2 regions of the Mesorhizobium sp. NPDC059025 genome follow, and region 1 is predicted to be linked to the other one. Evidence: predicted binding sites of a transcription regulator. Region 1 holds the regulator's gene; the other holds the start of a gene.
The links. Region 1 encodes PhoB, which activates phosphate uptake and scavenging genes when phosphate is short. Its sites were predicted from a motif close to TGTCATNNANCTGTCAT; they were not measured.
Positions count from the first base shown of each region.

Region 2: the regulator PhoB is predicted to act here: its motif matches at 4,676-4,692, upstream of phnG (phosphonate C-P lyase system protein PhnG).

Region 1 is NZ_JBHYIM010000007.1:71,140-78,821, reverse strand. It holds gene pstC (phosphate ABC transporter permease subunit PstC) at 1-444, shown strand, start outside; gene pstA (phosphate ABC transporter permease PstA) at 441-1,757, shown strand; gene pstB (phosphate ABC transporter ATP-binding protein PstB) at 1,772-2,596, shown strand; gene phoU (phosphate signaling complex protein PhoU) at 2,634-3,341, shown strand; gene phoB (phosphate regulon transcriptional regulator PhoB) at 3,361-4,050, shown strand; gene ACFWYE_RS17970 (ROK family protein) at 4,096-5,337, opposite strand; gene xylF (D-xylose ABC transporter substrate-binding protein) at 5,677-6,717, shown strand; gene ACFWYE_RS17960 (sugar ABC transporter permease) at 6,857-7,682, shown strand, end outside.
Region 2 is NZ_JBHYIM010000008.1:237,550-245,231, reverse strand. It holds partial or broken gene ACFWYE_RS20495 (ABC transporter ATP-binding protein) at 1-119, opposite strand, end outside; gene ACFWYE_RS20490 (Tex family protein) at 301-2,622, shown strand; gene ACFWYE_RS20485 (2-hydroxyacid dehydrogenase) at 2,657-3,565, opposite strand; gene phnF (phosphonate metabolism transcriptional regulator PhnF) at 3,871-4,608, opposite strand; gene phnG (phosphonate C-P lyase system protein PhnG) at 4,758-5,213, shown strand; gene phnH (phosphonate C-P lyase system protein PhnH) at 5,269-5,880, shown strand; gene ACFWYE_RS20465 (carbon-phosphorus lyase complex subunit PhnI) at 5,884-6,993, shown strand; gene ACFWYE_RS20460 (alpha-D-ribose 1-methylphosphonate 5-phosphate C-P-lyase PhnJ) at 6,990-7,682, shown strand, end outside.

The DNA.
Region 1 (7,682 bases):
ACCGCCGGCCTGGTGATGGGCGTGATGCTGATCCCGGTGGTGTCTTCGCTGTCGGACGACATCATCACCGCGGTGCCCCGGGCGATGCGTGACGGTTCGCTTGGCCTTGGCGCCACGCGCTCCGAGACGATCAAGCGTGTGATCCTGCCGGCAGCCTTGCCCGGCATCGTCGGCGCCATCCTGCTCACCGCCTCACGCGCCATCGGCGAAACAATGATCGTGGTGCTGGCCGCGGGCGTGGCCGCCAACCTCACCCTCAACCCGTTCGAGGCGATGACAACCATCACCGTCAAGATCGTCAACCAGCTGACGGGCGACCTTGAATTCAACTCGCCGCAGACGCTGGTCGCGTTTGCACTCGGCATCACGCTGTTTGCGCTGACGCTGGTGATGAACATCGTTGCCCTTTATATCGTGCGCAAATACCGGGAGCAGTACGAATGACCGACGTCACCCTGGATACGGTCGCCACCGCAACCCCTCCCGCGCGTCGCGACATCGGCCTCAAGCGCCGCTATGCCGCCGAACGCCGTTTCCGCCTCTATGGCGTGCTGGCCATCTGCATTGGCCTCGCCTTCCTGGTTGTCATGCTCCTGTCGATCCTGACCAAGGGCTATACGTCCTTCTGGCAGACGACGGTGTCGCTGCCGGTCACCTTCGATGAGAAGGTGATCGATCCGGACAACAAGCGGGCAACGGACCCGGAAGTCCTGTTGACCGCCAACTATCCGGCACTGGCACAGAAGGCGCTTGCCGAAAAACTCGGCATCGACGCGAAAAACAAGCCGATGATGACGAAGCTGAAGGGCTTCCTCTCCGAAGGTTCTCGCGTGCAACTGCGGGACGTGGTCGTTTCCGATCCGAAGGTGATCGGCACCACACGCACCGTCAATATCCTGGCGGGCGCCAACCTCGATTCCGCCTTCAAGGGCCAGATCGATCTCACTGTGCCCGAAGATCGCCGCAAGGTGTCGGACCAGCAGGTCGAATGGATGAACAAGCTCAAGGCCGAAGGCGCGATGGCCGAGCATTTCAACACCGGCCTGTTCACATTCGGGGCTTCGAGCCGCCCCGAGACGTCGGGCCTCGGTGTTGCCATCATCGGTTCATTCTACATGATGGTAATCGTGCTTCTGCTTGCATTGCCGATCGGCGTCGCCGCCTCGATCTATCTCGAGGAGTTCGCCAAGAAGAGCCGGTTCACCGACCTGATCGAGGTGAACATCAACAATCTGGCAGCCGTGCCCTCGATCGTGTTCGGTCTGCTCGGCCTCGCCGTATTCGTCAACTTCCTCGGCATGCCGCGCTCGGCCGCTTTCGTCGGCGGCCTGGTGCTGACGCTGATGACGCTGCCGACGATCATCATCGCAACGCGTGCCGCACTCGCGGCCGTGCCGCCTTCGATCCGCTCGGCCGCGCTCGGTCTCGGCGCTTCGAAGATGCAGATGGTGTTCCAGCACATCCTGCCCTTGGCTGCCCCCGGCATCCTGACCGGCACGATCATCGGCCTGGCGCGCGCACTCGGTGAAACGGCGCCGCTGCTGCTGATTGGCATGGTGGCATTTGTCGCAAACTATCCCGCAACCCCATTTGATCCCGCGACGGCGCTGCCGGTGCAGATCTATATGTGGGCCAACGAAGCTGAACGCGCGTTCGTGGAACGCATGTCCGGCGCAATCATCATCCTTCTGGTCTTCCTGATGGCCATGAACATCACAGCGATCGTGCTCAGGCGCCGCTTCGAACGGCGCTGGTAGAAAGGGAGCCTGATATGAATATCATGACGGAAAAGACCCTCGAACAGGCAGTGAGCAGCCAGATGAGCGCCCAGACGAACGAAATCATCAAGATGCGCGGCGACAAGGTGACCGTGCACTACGGTGAGAAACAGGCACTCTTCGACGTCAATCTCGACATTCGCCAGAATCAGGTGACGGCGCTGATCGGCCCTTCGGGCTGCGGCAAGTCGACCTTCCTGCGCTGCCTCAACCGCATGAACGACACGATCGATGCGGCCAAGGTCGGTGGCAAGATCACCCTCGATAGCGAAGACATCTACGATCCGAAGATCGACGTCGTGGAACTGCGTGCCCGCGTCGGCATGGTGTTCCAGAAACCCAATCCGTTCCCCAAATCGATCTACGAGAACGTCGCCTACGGACCGCGCATCCATGGCCTTGCCAAGAACAAGGCGGAGATGGACCGTATCGTCGAATCCAGCCTGCAGAAGGCTGCAATCTGGAACGAAGTGAAGGATCGCCTCAACGAGCCCGGCACCGGCCTTTCCGGCGGCCAGCAGCAGCGTCTGTGCATCGCGCGCGCCATCGCGGTGTCGCCTGAAGTCATTCTGATGGACGAACCGTGCTCGGCGCTTGATCCGATTGCGACCGCCAAGGTCGAGGAACTGATCGACGAACTGCGCCAGAACTACACGATCGTCATCGTCACCCATTCGATGCAGCAGGCCGCCCGCGTCTCGCAGCGCACGGCGATGTTCCATCTCGGCTACCTGGTCGAGGAAGGTGCTACCGACAAGATGTTCACCAACCCCGACGACAAGCGCACGCAGGACTACATCACCGGCCGTTTCGGCTGAGTGAGCGATTGCTGCCGAGGAAAAAGAGGACATAGATATGGGCGAACATACCGTCGCATCGTTCGACGAAGAGCTCGGACAAATCAGCAGGCTCATCAGCGACATGGGTGAACTGGCGAGCTCGATGGTCGAAAGCTCCACCAAGGCGCTGCTGAAGTCAGACAATGGACTTGCCCAACGGGTCGTGTCGGACGATGCGATCATGGATGCGCGCCAGCGCGAGCTGGACACCAAGGCAATCACGCTGATTGCCAAGCGCCAGCCGATGGCGCAGGACCTGCGCGCCGTGGTCGGCGCCATCCGCATGGCCGGAGATCTGGAACGCATCGGTGACCTGGCCAAGAACATCGCCAAGCGAGTCGGCGCGGTCGGACAGGGCGCCACGCCGCGCGACCTTTCGCATTCGATCGACGCGATGGCCCATCTGGTGCTCGACCAGGTCGACGGTGTCGTCGAGAAATATGCGGCGAGGGACGCAGAGGGGCTCGCCCAACTGAGGGCTGACGACGAGCGGATCGATGTGAAATACACGTCCGTCTTCCGCGAGCTTCTCACCTACATGATGGAAGATCCACGCAACATCACGGCCTGCACGCACCTGTTGTTCTGCGCCAAGAATCTCGAGCGCATCGGTGACCATGTCACCAACATCGCCGAGAACGCCTTCTACGTGCTGACGGGCGAGCAGTTGCCGCCCAACCGGCCAAAGCTCGACGAGACGGCTGCTGCCGTTCCGGCGGCCTGACCACGGGACGGACGGCAAGATGATCGCGCCGCGTGTCATGGTGGTGGAAGACGAGGAGCCGTTGGGCGTCCTCCTCCGCTACAATCTGGAATCCGAGGGCTACCAGGTCGAGGTAGTAGCCAGGGGCGACGAAGCCGAAATCCGGCTTCAGGAAAATGTGCCGGATCTCCTGGTGCTCGACTGGATGGTGCCGGCAGTATCCGGCATCGAATTGTGCCGGCGGCTTCGGATGCGACCGGAGACCGAGCGCCTGCCGGTGATCATGCTGACGGCACGCGGCGAGGAAAGCGACCGTGTGCGCGGTCTGTCCACCGGCGCCGATGATTATCTGGTCAAGCCATTCTCGATGCCTGAGTTCATGGCACGCGTGAAGGCACTGTTGCGCCGCGCGAAACCCGAGGTGCTGTCTTCCGTGCTCAAGGTCGGCGACATCGTACTCGACCGCGAGTCGCACCGGGTCTACCGCAAGAAGAGCGAGATCCGGCTCGGGCCGACGGAGTTCCGGCTGCTGGAATTCATGATGCGGCATCCCGGGCGGGTCTTCTCGCGCAGCCAGCTGCTCGACAATGTCTGGGGCGAGACGATCTATATCGATGAGCGTACAGTCGATGTGCATGTCGGGCGCCTGCGCAAGGCGGTCAACAATGGCCGCATGCCGGACGTCATCCGCACGATACGCGGCTCGGGCTACGCCATCCGCGAGGATTGATCAGGGACAAGGCCGGTTCATCGCTATTGCGCCCTGATCGCCGGCTCAGACCTCCAGAAGCTGAGGGATGGGAGCCATCGGACCGCCAAGCGCGAAGATCTCCTGATCGATGAAGGTCAGCGCGCGCATGGCGCAGCCTTCGCGGATCAGCATCTGCTCCTTGGGTTCCGTATCAAAGACAATTGAATTCGAATGTTGTCCGCCGGCGGTCTGGGCAATTGCCCGCCGCAATGCCGGCTCGATCAGATCGAAGGCCGTTGCACCGATGCCGACAAAGGTTACCGGGGCAGGGTCGATGACGGCGAAAAGTGAACCGAGGCTGTAGCCGAGGGCTGTGCCTGCGCGTTCATAGGCCTCGCGTTCGGGGCCGACGCCTGCGCGTGCTTTTTCAGCCAGCCTCTGCATTTCGTCGTCGGGAATGTCAGCGGCCGGTTCGGTGTTTTCATCGAGCCCGTGGGCACTGCGCCAGATTGCATAGTTGCCGGCATAAGCCTCGACGCAGCCATGGCGGCCACAGCGGCATCGCGCGCCATTCGGCCGGTGGATCATGTGTCCGAATTCGCCGCCGGACGACTGGGTGCCGATGAACAATTCGCCATTGAGCACGATGCCCATGCCGATGCCGTGCGAAAGCAGAACGGCAATGAAGTCGTCACGATAGCGGTCCGTGCCGCGCCAACGCAGCGCGACCGCCATCATGTTGCAGTCGTTCTCGACGATGACGGGAATGCCAAAAGCGTTTTCCAGGATATCGGCAAAGGGGATATCGCCATGCGGGGTGATTGGCGTCCACAGCATGGTGCGCGCATGCGAATCTGCCGTGCCCTGAACTGCGAAAGCTATGCGCAGGACCCGATGTCTTGCCAGGCTCCGGTCGTGGAGCTGTCGCCGGACCATCTCGACGCATTCATCGACCAGCGCTTCCCGGGGCAGAGACAGTGTGTCCAGACGGCGTGTTTCTTCCGTCAGGACCTTGCCCGAATAGTCGATGGCTGCGGCCGTCAAAAGGTTGAGCGACAGAACGACCGTCAGCACAGCCGCTGCGCCGGGATCGAGCTGCAGGCCCACTTGCGGACGCCCCCGCTTCGATGCCGTCGGTTCACTGCGGCCCTCGCGCAGAATGCCCTCCGCGATGAGATCAGACGAAATCGCTGAAATGGTCGAATGGCTGAGGCCGGTGATGGCGGTGATTTCCGTGCGGGACGGCTCACCGGAGCGACGCACGGCAGCAATCACCATCGCGCGGTTCCTGCGGCGCAAATCGTCGTGACGGATCCCGACAGTCATGTCCTTGCCGTTCCTCCCCCGCCGGCCCCGTGGACACCGAGGCCGTTGCGCTTGGGCCGCCAATGGCGTTCCAGATGCGCTGTTCGTGCATAGGTCGATGCATGAGCGAATGCAAAACCCGTTTCGCTCCTGCCGTCGCGACAGCGCGCTCCTCCACAGATAGTGGCAGAACATGCCCTCGTCGTCACTATTATTTCGTGATCCGAAAAAAATATCGCGAAGGACTCGAATCCCGTTGACAGAAGGCTGTGCCTGCGCGATTATTTTTTCGAAGCTCGAAAAAAAGCTTCTCCAACGGCCAACGCACACAAGCGCGCCCTTGGGCGCGGGGAGGAAAAAATGAGGAAATTTACGGCCGCCATTCTGGCGGGTGCCGCCATGACGCTTGCGCTTTCCGCTGTCGCCGAAGCGAAGGACAAGGTAATCGGCGTGTCCTGGTCCAACTTCCAGGAAGAGCGCTGGAAGACCGACGAAGCCGCCATGAAAAAGGCGATCGAGGCGGCAGGCGACAAATATATTTCCGCTGACGCGCAGTCGAATCCCGGCAAACAGCTCACCGACGTCGAAAGCCTGATCTCGCAGGGCGCCAACGCCCTTGTCATCCTGGCGCAGGACACCTCCGCCATCGGCCCGGCTGTGCAGAAGGCCGTGGACGAAGGCATTCCGGTCATCGCTTATGACCGTCTGATCGAAAACAAGGACGTCTTCTATCTGACCTTCGACAACAAGGAAGTCGGGCGGTTGCAGGCGAAGGGCGTCTTCGACGTCAAGCCGGAAGGCAACTATGTCTTCATCAAGGGCTCCAGCACCGACCCGAATGCCGATTTCCTGTTCTCAGGTTCGATGGAAGTGCTGAAGGCAGCAATCGACGCAGGCAAGATCAAGAATGTCGGCGAGGCCTACACGGACGGCTGGCTGCCGGCCAATGCTCAGAAGAACATGGAGCAATTCCTGACCGCCAATGACAACAAGGTCGATGCCGTCGTGGCCGCCAATGACGGCACCGCCGGCGGAGCGATTGCCGCCTTGGCGGCACAGGGCCTGGCGGGTTCCGTTCCGGTCTCGGGCCAGGACGGCGACCATGCCGCGCTGAACCGCATCGCGCTGGGCACGCAGACCGTTTCGGTGTTCAAGGACGCCCGTGATCTCGGCAAGAATGCCGCGGAAATCGCGGCGCAACTCGCCGACGGCAAGAAGACGAGCGACATCGCCAACGTCACCGACTTCACCACCCCGGGCGGCAACAGCGTCAAGTCGGTGTTCCTGACCCCGGTCGCGATCACCAAGGACAATCTCAACGTCGTCATCGACGCCGGCTGGGTTTCCAAGGATGTCGTCTGCCAGGGCGTGAAGGCCGGTTCCGTCAAGGCTTGCAACTAAGCGCGCCCGCGGCAACAAACGAGACCACGGCCTGAGAGCCGTGGTCTTTTTGCAATGGCTCCCACCCCCGGAGCTCAAAAGTCCCTGTAAAGTGGCACGCCATGCCGCCAAAGGCGGTGTGTGGTCTGGGAGGAATATCATGACTGATACGGCCTCGAATGCGCCGGTCGATCGCGCCCGCGCTGCGGAACTGTCCACGGTCGGGCGCTTTCTCAAGGCGACCGAACTGGACACCCGCATGCTTGGGATGGTCGCTGCCCTGCTGATCATCTGGGTGGGATTGCATCTGCTTTCCGGCGGCCTCTTCCTGACGCCGCGCAATCTCTGGAACCTGTCGGTGCAGACCTCGTCCGTCGCCATCATGGCGACCGGCATGGTGCTGGTTATCGTCATGCGAAACATCGATCTGTCGGTCGGTTCGGTCGAGGGGGTGATCGGCATGGTCATGGGCGTGGCCCAGGCCGAATTCCTGATCCGGGTGATGGGCATGCAGCTCGGCAATCCGTGGCTTTGGATCATTGCGCTGGCAACTGGCATCGTGGTCGGCCTCGCAATCGGTGCACTGCAAGGCTTCATCATCGCCTATCTGGAGGTGCCGGCTTTCATCGTCACGCTCGGTGGCCTGTTGATCTGGCGCGGGGTCGCCTGGTGGATCACCAGCGGCCGCACGGTGGCGCCGATGGATGCAACTTTCCAGCTCATGGGTGGTGGTCCGGCCGGATCGATCGGATCGACCTGGAGCTGGGTGCTCGGCCTTGTGGCGTGCGCCGGAGTGGTCGCCATGCTGTTCAACGGCCGCGTGCAGCGCAAGCGCTTCAAGTTTCCCTTGCGTCCGGTCTGGGCGGAAGCTTTCCTCGGGGTCATTTCCTGCGCGGTCATCCTCGGGGCGGTGAAGATCGCCAATTCCTATCCGTGGCCGGTCGGCGTCGTGAACAAATATGCTGCCGCCAACAACATCACGGTCC
Region 2 (7,682 bases), on a different contig from region 1:
TTCGGACCGATCAGCGCGGTGATCTCGCCGCGCCTGGCCTCGAAGGAGAGATCACCGATGGCGATCAGGCCGCCGAATTCCATGGTCAGGTGCTGGACCTGAAGAAGGGTTGTGTTCATCGAGGGCACGCTCTCTGATAAAGCCCCTGAGGTTCGGAATGCGCGAGCAGCCGATCGGTTCCGCACCTTTTCGGCCGTTCTGCTCGCTGTGGAGAAACGCCGCCGCCCGGCCAACAGCGTGGCGGCCCTCCGCGCACTTGAATATGGTGCGCCGACTCAATGGTTGGAGACGAAGTAACGCATGAGTGGCGCAGAACAGGCGGGCAAGGACCGGATCGCTTCCATCATCGCGGCTGAGATCTCGGCCAGGCCGCAGCAGGTATCGGCGGCGGTCGCCCTGCTCGACGAAGGGGCGACGGTTCCGTTCGTGGCGCGCTACCGCAAGGAAGCGACCGGCGGTCTTGACGACACGCAACTGCGCCAGCTTGCCGAACGCCTCGTCTATCTGCGCGAACTCGACGCGCGTCGCGTCGCGATCCTGGAATCGATCGGCGAACAGGGCAAGCTGACGGACGAGCTGAAGCTCAAGATTGCCGCGGCGGCGACCAAGGCCGAACTTGAAGACATCTATCTGCCCTACAAGCCGAAGCGCCGCACCAAGGCCGAGATCGCGCGCGAACGCGGGCTCGGTCCGCTGGCAGAGGCGATCATGGCCGACCGCGCCGCCATACCGCTGCAACTGGCCGAAGGCTACATCACCGAAGAGGTCCCGGACACGAAGGCCGCGCTGGACGGCGTACGCGATATCCTTTCCGAACAATTCGCGGAAAACGCCGATCTCGTCGGCAAGCTGCGCGCCTATATGCAGGACCGCGCCTTCCTGCGTTCGCGTGTCGTCGACGGCAAGCAGGAGGCCGGTGCCAAGTTCTCCGACTATTTCGATCATGGCGAGCGCTGGGCGACGACGCCGAGCCACAGGGCGCTGGCGATGCTGCGCGGCCGCAATGAGGATGTGCTGTCGCTGGCGATCGAAGTCGATGCCGACGACACCTCGCCGGTCAAGCCGGTGGAGCGCATCATCGTGCAGACGCTGGCGATCGGCAACGTGCTGCCGGGCGACAAATGGCTGACCGAGGTCGCCGGCTGGACCTGGCGCGTGAAGCTGTCGCTGCATCTGTCGCTCGATCTGATGCGCGACCTGCGCGAACGCGCCGAGGAAGAGGCGATCCATGTCTTCGCCCGCAACCTCAAGGACCTGCTGCTGGCCGCTCCTGCCGGTTCGCGCGCCACCATGGGGCTCGACCCGGGCATCCGCACCGGCGTGAAGGTGGCCGTGGTCGACGGCACCGGCAAGCTCAAGGAAACGGCAACGGTCTATCCGTTCCAGCCGAAGAACGACGTGCGCGGCGCCCAGGCCGAACTCGCCCGGCTGATGCGCCAGCACAATATCGAGCTGATCGCCATTGGCAACGGTACGGCCAGCCGTGAAACCGAGAAGCTGGTGGCCGAACTGCTTGGCGACATGCCGGCGCCGAAGCCGCTCAAGGTGATCGTCAGCGAGGCCGGTGCATCGGTCTATTCCGCCTCTGAAACGGCTGCCGCCGAATTCCCGGGCCTGGACGTTTCCCTCCGTGGCGCCGTCTCCATTGCCCGCCGGCTGCAGGATCCGCTGGCAGAGCTCGTCAAGATCGAGCCCAAGTCGATCGGTGTCGGGCAATACCAGCACGATGTCGATCAGTACCGGCTGGCGCGCTCGCTCGACGCCGTGGTGGAGGATGCGGTGAATGCCGTCGGCGTCGACCTCAACACGGCGTCAGCCTCGCTGCTGGCACGCGTGTCCGGTCTTGGTGCCTCGCTGGCGGAAGCAATCGTTGCCCACCGTGATGCCAATGGGCCGTTCCCCAGTCGGCAGGAACTGCTCAAGGTGTCGCGGCTCGGACCAAGGGCCTTCGAACAGAGCGCCGGTTTCCTGCGCATCCCGAACGGCACCGAGCCGCTGGACGCATCCTCCGTGCATCCCGAAGCCTATGGCGTGGCCAAGAAGATCATTGCCGCCTGCGGGCGCGACCTGCGCGCTCTGATGGGCGACCGCGCCATGCTGCAGGCGCTCGACCCGCGTGTTTTTGTTGACGAGCGTTTCGGCCTGCCGACCGTGCGCGACATCATCGGTGAACTGGAAAAGCCTGGCCGCGATCCACGCCCGGGCTTCAAGACGGCAACCTTTGCCGACGGGGTCGATGACATCAAGGATCTGAAGCCGGGCATGCTGCTGGAAGGCACGGTCACCAATGTCGCCGCATTCGGCGCCTTCGTCGACATCGGCGTGCATCAGGACGGCCTGGTGCATGTCTCGCAACTGGCCGACAGGTTCGTGAAGGACGCGCACGAGGTGGTCAAGGCCGGCGATATCGTCAAGGTGCGCGTGGTCGATGTCGACATTGCCCGCAAGCGCATCGGCCTGACGATGCGGCGCGACGGCGATGGCGGTTCGGCCAGGCCGGCTCGCCAGGACGGTCCGACAAAACCTTCGATGCCGCAGCAAGGCAGGGGCAGGCCGGACAAGGCGCCGCCGTCGCAGGGTGCGTTTGGCGCGGCGCTGGCCGAGGCCTTCAAGAAGCGATGAACGCCATCCGGACGGACAGGCCAGACGCCGGACGTCAGTTCACGGTGTTCTCCGGCCGCTTTCCGGTGAAATAGGCGTCGAGGCTCGCCAACACCATGTTTCCCATGGTGCGGCGTGTCTCGATGGTGGCGCTGGCCTGATGCGGCATCAGCACGACATTGGGCAGGTCGAGAAAATCCTTGCGGATGGCCGGTTCGTTCTCGAACACGTCGAGACCGGCCGCCGCGATCGTGCCGTCGCGTAGGGCTGCAATCAGAGCATCCTCGTCAACCACGCTGCCGCGCGCGATGTTGATCAGTGTGCCCTGCGGGCCGAGTGCCTTGAGCACGGCCCCGTTGATGACACGGCGCGTGTCCGGAGTTGCCGCGACGCAGACGGCAAGCACGTCGCTGTCGGCGGCAAGCTTGGCCGCATCAGAAAAATGCGGCCAGGCGACGTCGTGATAGTGCGTCCGGTTTGAATAGCGCACAGCCATGCCGAACAGCTCGGCGCGCGTGCCCAGCGCGCGGCCGATCTGGCCGAGCCCCAGGATGCCCAGCCGCTTGCCGCGCGGGCTCGAGCCGAGCGGAAATTGTTCACCTGCCTGCCAGCGGCCACTGCGCACGAAGCCGTCGCCCTCGACGATCCGGCGCAGCACGGCAAGGATAAGCGCAAGCCCCATGTCGGCAACTTCGTCGGTCAGCGCGCCCTGTGTGGTGCTGACATGAACATCGCGCTGGCGGGCGTAGGCCAGATCGATCCTGTCCGTGCCGACGCCGTTGACGGCAATGATACCGAGGGCGGGCAGCCGGTCGATCCAGTCATTGGTCAGGCCGGTGCCGCCGCCAGTCACGACGGCACGAATGTCGCTGCGCGCCGCTTCGACACTGTCACGCTGCGAGGCGTCGAAGAGGCGGTGCACCTGATAGCCGGCATCAAGCCTGGCTTCGATCTCCGCCATCATCGGTTCAACGAGCAAGAGCTGCGGTTTCAATCGACCTCCATGGAGCGTTTCTCGCGCCGATGCGCTGTTGCACGATCCGTTTGGTGGAGAACGCCACCAGGGTGTATAATGATGTCAGTCGACAGCCGAAACTGGGCTCGGCTGCGAGAGGGCGACATCCAGCCCGTTTAAGGAGGGCATGCTATGGCATTCCTCCACTTCGACACAAACCGTCCCGCGCACTTCCTCTCGGATTGGGGTGTCCCGATCGCAGCTGCCGCCATCGTCGGCTGCTGGGTCGCCCTGATGCTGTGGGGCTGAGCGCCCTAGCCGGGACTGACCGTCAGTTCCACGCGATCCGCCGAGAAGCGCGTCTGCGAATACTGGATCGGCTTGTCGCTGCTGTCGACATTGATGCCACGTGCCACCAGCACGATGGCGCCGGGCGATAGTTTCAGATCGCGCGTGTCGGTATCGTCGGCATGCCGCGCTTCGATCGTCGTCGATGCACGGCGATAGTCCTTGATGCCGCACAGCGCGAGCGCCTGGGTGATCGAATGGGTCCGGGCGAAATAGTTGGCAATGTCGGGGAAATGCGCGGCGCGAAACCACGCCGTCGAGCGTGAAACCGGAACGCCGTCGGCCAGTCCGCGCATCTCGAGGCGGATGACCTCTTCGGAGACCTCAAGCCCGAGTGCTGCGGCAACCGCGGCGTTGGCAGGCTCGCGGCCCTGATCGAGCAGTTCGATCTGACGGTCCCGCGCCTGGCCTTCAAGTCCGGCGGAGAAGCGAGTCCTGGCACCGATCGGATAAGTGAGGCGCTTTTGACGCCGCACATAGGTGCCGCGTCCCTGTTCGCTGCGAAGCACACCTTCATGGACGAGGGCGGCGATGGCGGCACGGACCGTATGCCGGTTCACGCCGAACCGCATCGCAAGCTCGGCCTCGGGCGGCAGGCGGCCGTTCTCGTCGGCAAGGCCGCTACCGATGCCCCGCCGGATCTCGTCGCCGATCTGTCGCCACAGCGCGACGCCCACCCCTCGATGCAATGCCGACTTCGACATTTTTCCTCACATGCAGGGGGCCCGGCCCGCATCTATTTCGGTCAAAATAGTGCGGTCCCGCCCTTGTTGTCATTCTTCCGTCATTCAACGGGTCTAAGACAGGTTAAGTTATCTAGTTGTCTAGATCAATAGACAAATTTGAGGTTGGCATGAACATCACGGCGGATCAAACCGCGCGGCGGGACCGGATGGCGGTCCTGGCGCGCTGCAGCAGCGAGCGGCTGAATGCGTTGTGGACGACGCTCGGACTGCAGCCCGGGCACACCCCTTTGCGCGGACCCGAGGCTGGCCTGGTGATGCTGCGCGGACGTGTCGGCGGCACCGGCGAGCCATTCAATCTCGGCGAGGCGACCGTTACCCGCGCCAGCGTCAAGCTGGAGGATGGTTCGGTCGGTCATGCCATGATGCTCGGTCGCGATCACGCCAAGGCGCGGCTTTCGGCGGTCATCGATGCGCTCTGCCGCAATGCCGAGACTGCCGCGCGCATCGATGCCGAACTGATCCAGCCGATACGGCGCGAGCTCGACGTTGCCGACGAGACGCGCCGGCAACAGACAGCGGCCACGCGCGTCGACTTTTTCACCATGGTGCGAGGAGAGGACTGATGTTGAGCGAAGCGACCGGCTTGAAGGCGGTCACCATGGTGCGAGGAGAGGACTGATGCTGAATGAAGCGACTGCCCTGGAGGGCGGGTTCTCTGATCCGGTCCTGAATGCCCAATCCGTCTTTCGGGCCGTCATGGATGCGATGGCGAAGCCTGCGGCGATCGTCGAGGTCGACGCGGTGGTGACGCCACCCGCACCGCTCGGCCGCGCCGCCGGCGCCGTGGCCTGTGCCTTGATCGATGCCGATACGCCGTTCTGGCTGGATGCCTCGCTGGCTGAGCATGCCGCGCTGCGCGCATGGCTTGCCTTCCATACCGGCGCCCGCGAGATGGCGACCTGCGGTGACGTTGCATTCGCCCTGGTCGGCGCTCCCCTGACCATGCCGCCGCTGGAGCGCTTTGCTCAAGGGACCCAGGAATATCCCGATCGTTCCGCCACGCTGATCCTGCAGGTGCCGGGCCTCGAAGGCGGCACGCCGCTGACGTTCGAGGGGCCGGGCATCCGCGGTCGCGTCACGCTGGCGCCGCGTGGCCTGCCACGGGATTTCGCCGCGCAATGGAAAGCCAATCGTAAGCGGTTCCCGCGCGGCGTCGACCTCATCCTCGCCGCCGGCGATGCCATCGCCTGCCTGCCGCGCTCAGTGCGCCTCATCGAGATGGAGGGTTGATCGATGTATGTTGCAGTCAAGGGCGGCGAAGCCGCCATCGACAATGCCCACCGCCTGCTGGCCGATCGCCGTCGCGGCGACAGGTCGGTGCCGGCCCTGACGCTCGAACAGATCACCGAACAGCTTAGCATCGGCGTTGACCGCGTCATGAGCGAAGGCTCGCTCTACGACCGCCGGCTGGCGGCGCTCGCGATCAAGCAGGCGCGGGGCGACCTGATCGAGGCAATCTTCCTGGTGCGCGCCTATCGCACCACGTTGCCGCGCTTCGGGCATAGCGAGCCCGTCGATACCGGCGCCATGCTGGTCGAGCGGCGCGTGTCCGCCTGCTACAAGGATCTGCCCGGCGGCCAGTTGCTCGGACCGACCTTCGACTACACGCATCGCCTGCTCGATGAAGAACTCGAAGGCGATCCGCAGATCGAAACCGGAGCGCTGCGCGGTGGTGTCCAGGAGCCGGTCATGCGCGTGGCCGACATCCTCGGCCAGGAAGGGCTGATCGAGGACGACGGTTACATCGATCCCGCGCTCGAGCCCGGCGACATCAACCAGACGCCGACCGAGTTTCCGATGTCGCGCGCCATGCGGCTGCAGTCGCTGTCACGCGGCGATGAAGGGTTCCTGCTGGCGCTCGGCTATTCGACCCAGCGCGGCTATGCCCGCAGCCATCCCTTTGTCGGCGAAGTGCGCATCGGCGAGGTCGACGTCGAGGTGTTCATGCCGGAACTCGGCTTCGCCGTGCCGATAGGTCGCGTCCAGGTGACCGAATGCCAGATGGTCAACCAGTTCAAGGGATCGGCCAAGGCGCCGCCGCAGTTCACACGCGGCTATGGCCTTGTCTTCGGCCAGTCCGAGCGCAAGGCGATGGCGATGTCGCTGTGCGATCGTGCATTGCGGGCCGAGGAACTGGGCGAGGATCTGGTCGCAGCACCGCAGGACCAGGAGTTCGTGCTGTCGCATTGCGACAACGTCCAGGCCACCGGCTTCGTCGAACATCTGAAACTGCCGCACTACGTCGACTTCCAGGCCGAGCTCGGTCTGGTTCGCACCATGCGCTCCGAATACGAGCAGCGTACCGGCGAGGCGGTTCTTGAAACGAGGGAAGCCGCCGAATGAACGCGCAGGCATCAAACTACAACTTCGCCTATCTCGACGAACAGACCAAGCGCATGATCCGGCGCGCCATCCTCAAGGCGATCGCCGTGCCGGGTTACCAGGTGCCGTTCGCCAGCCGTGAAATGCCGATGCCCTATGGCTGGGGCACCGGCGGCGTCCAGGTGACGGCCTCGATCCTGGGGCCGGACGATGTGCTGAAGGTCATCGACCAGGGCGCCGACGATACCACCAACGCGGTCTCGATCCGCAAGTTCTTCCAGAAGGTTGCCGGCGTCGAGACGACTACGAGCACGCAAGACGCGACGATCATCCAGACCCGTCATCGCATTCCCGAAGCGCCGCTGCAGGAAGGCCAGGTGTTGGTCTACCAGGTGCCGATCCCCGAGCCGTTGCGCTTCCTCGAACCGCGCGAGACGGAAACCCGCAAGATGCATGCGCTGGAAGAATACGGCCTCATGCATGTGAAGCTTTATGAAGACATCGCCAGGAACGGCCATATCGCCACCACCTACGCCTATCCTGTGAAGGTCGAGGGTCGCTACGTGATGGATCCGTCGCCGACACCGAAATTCGACAATCCGAAGATGCACATGTCGCCGGCGCTGCAGTTGTTCGGCGCCGGGCGCGAGAAGCGCATCTATGCGGTGCCGCCGCATACCGAGGTGATCAGCCTCGATTTCGAGGATCAT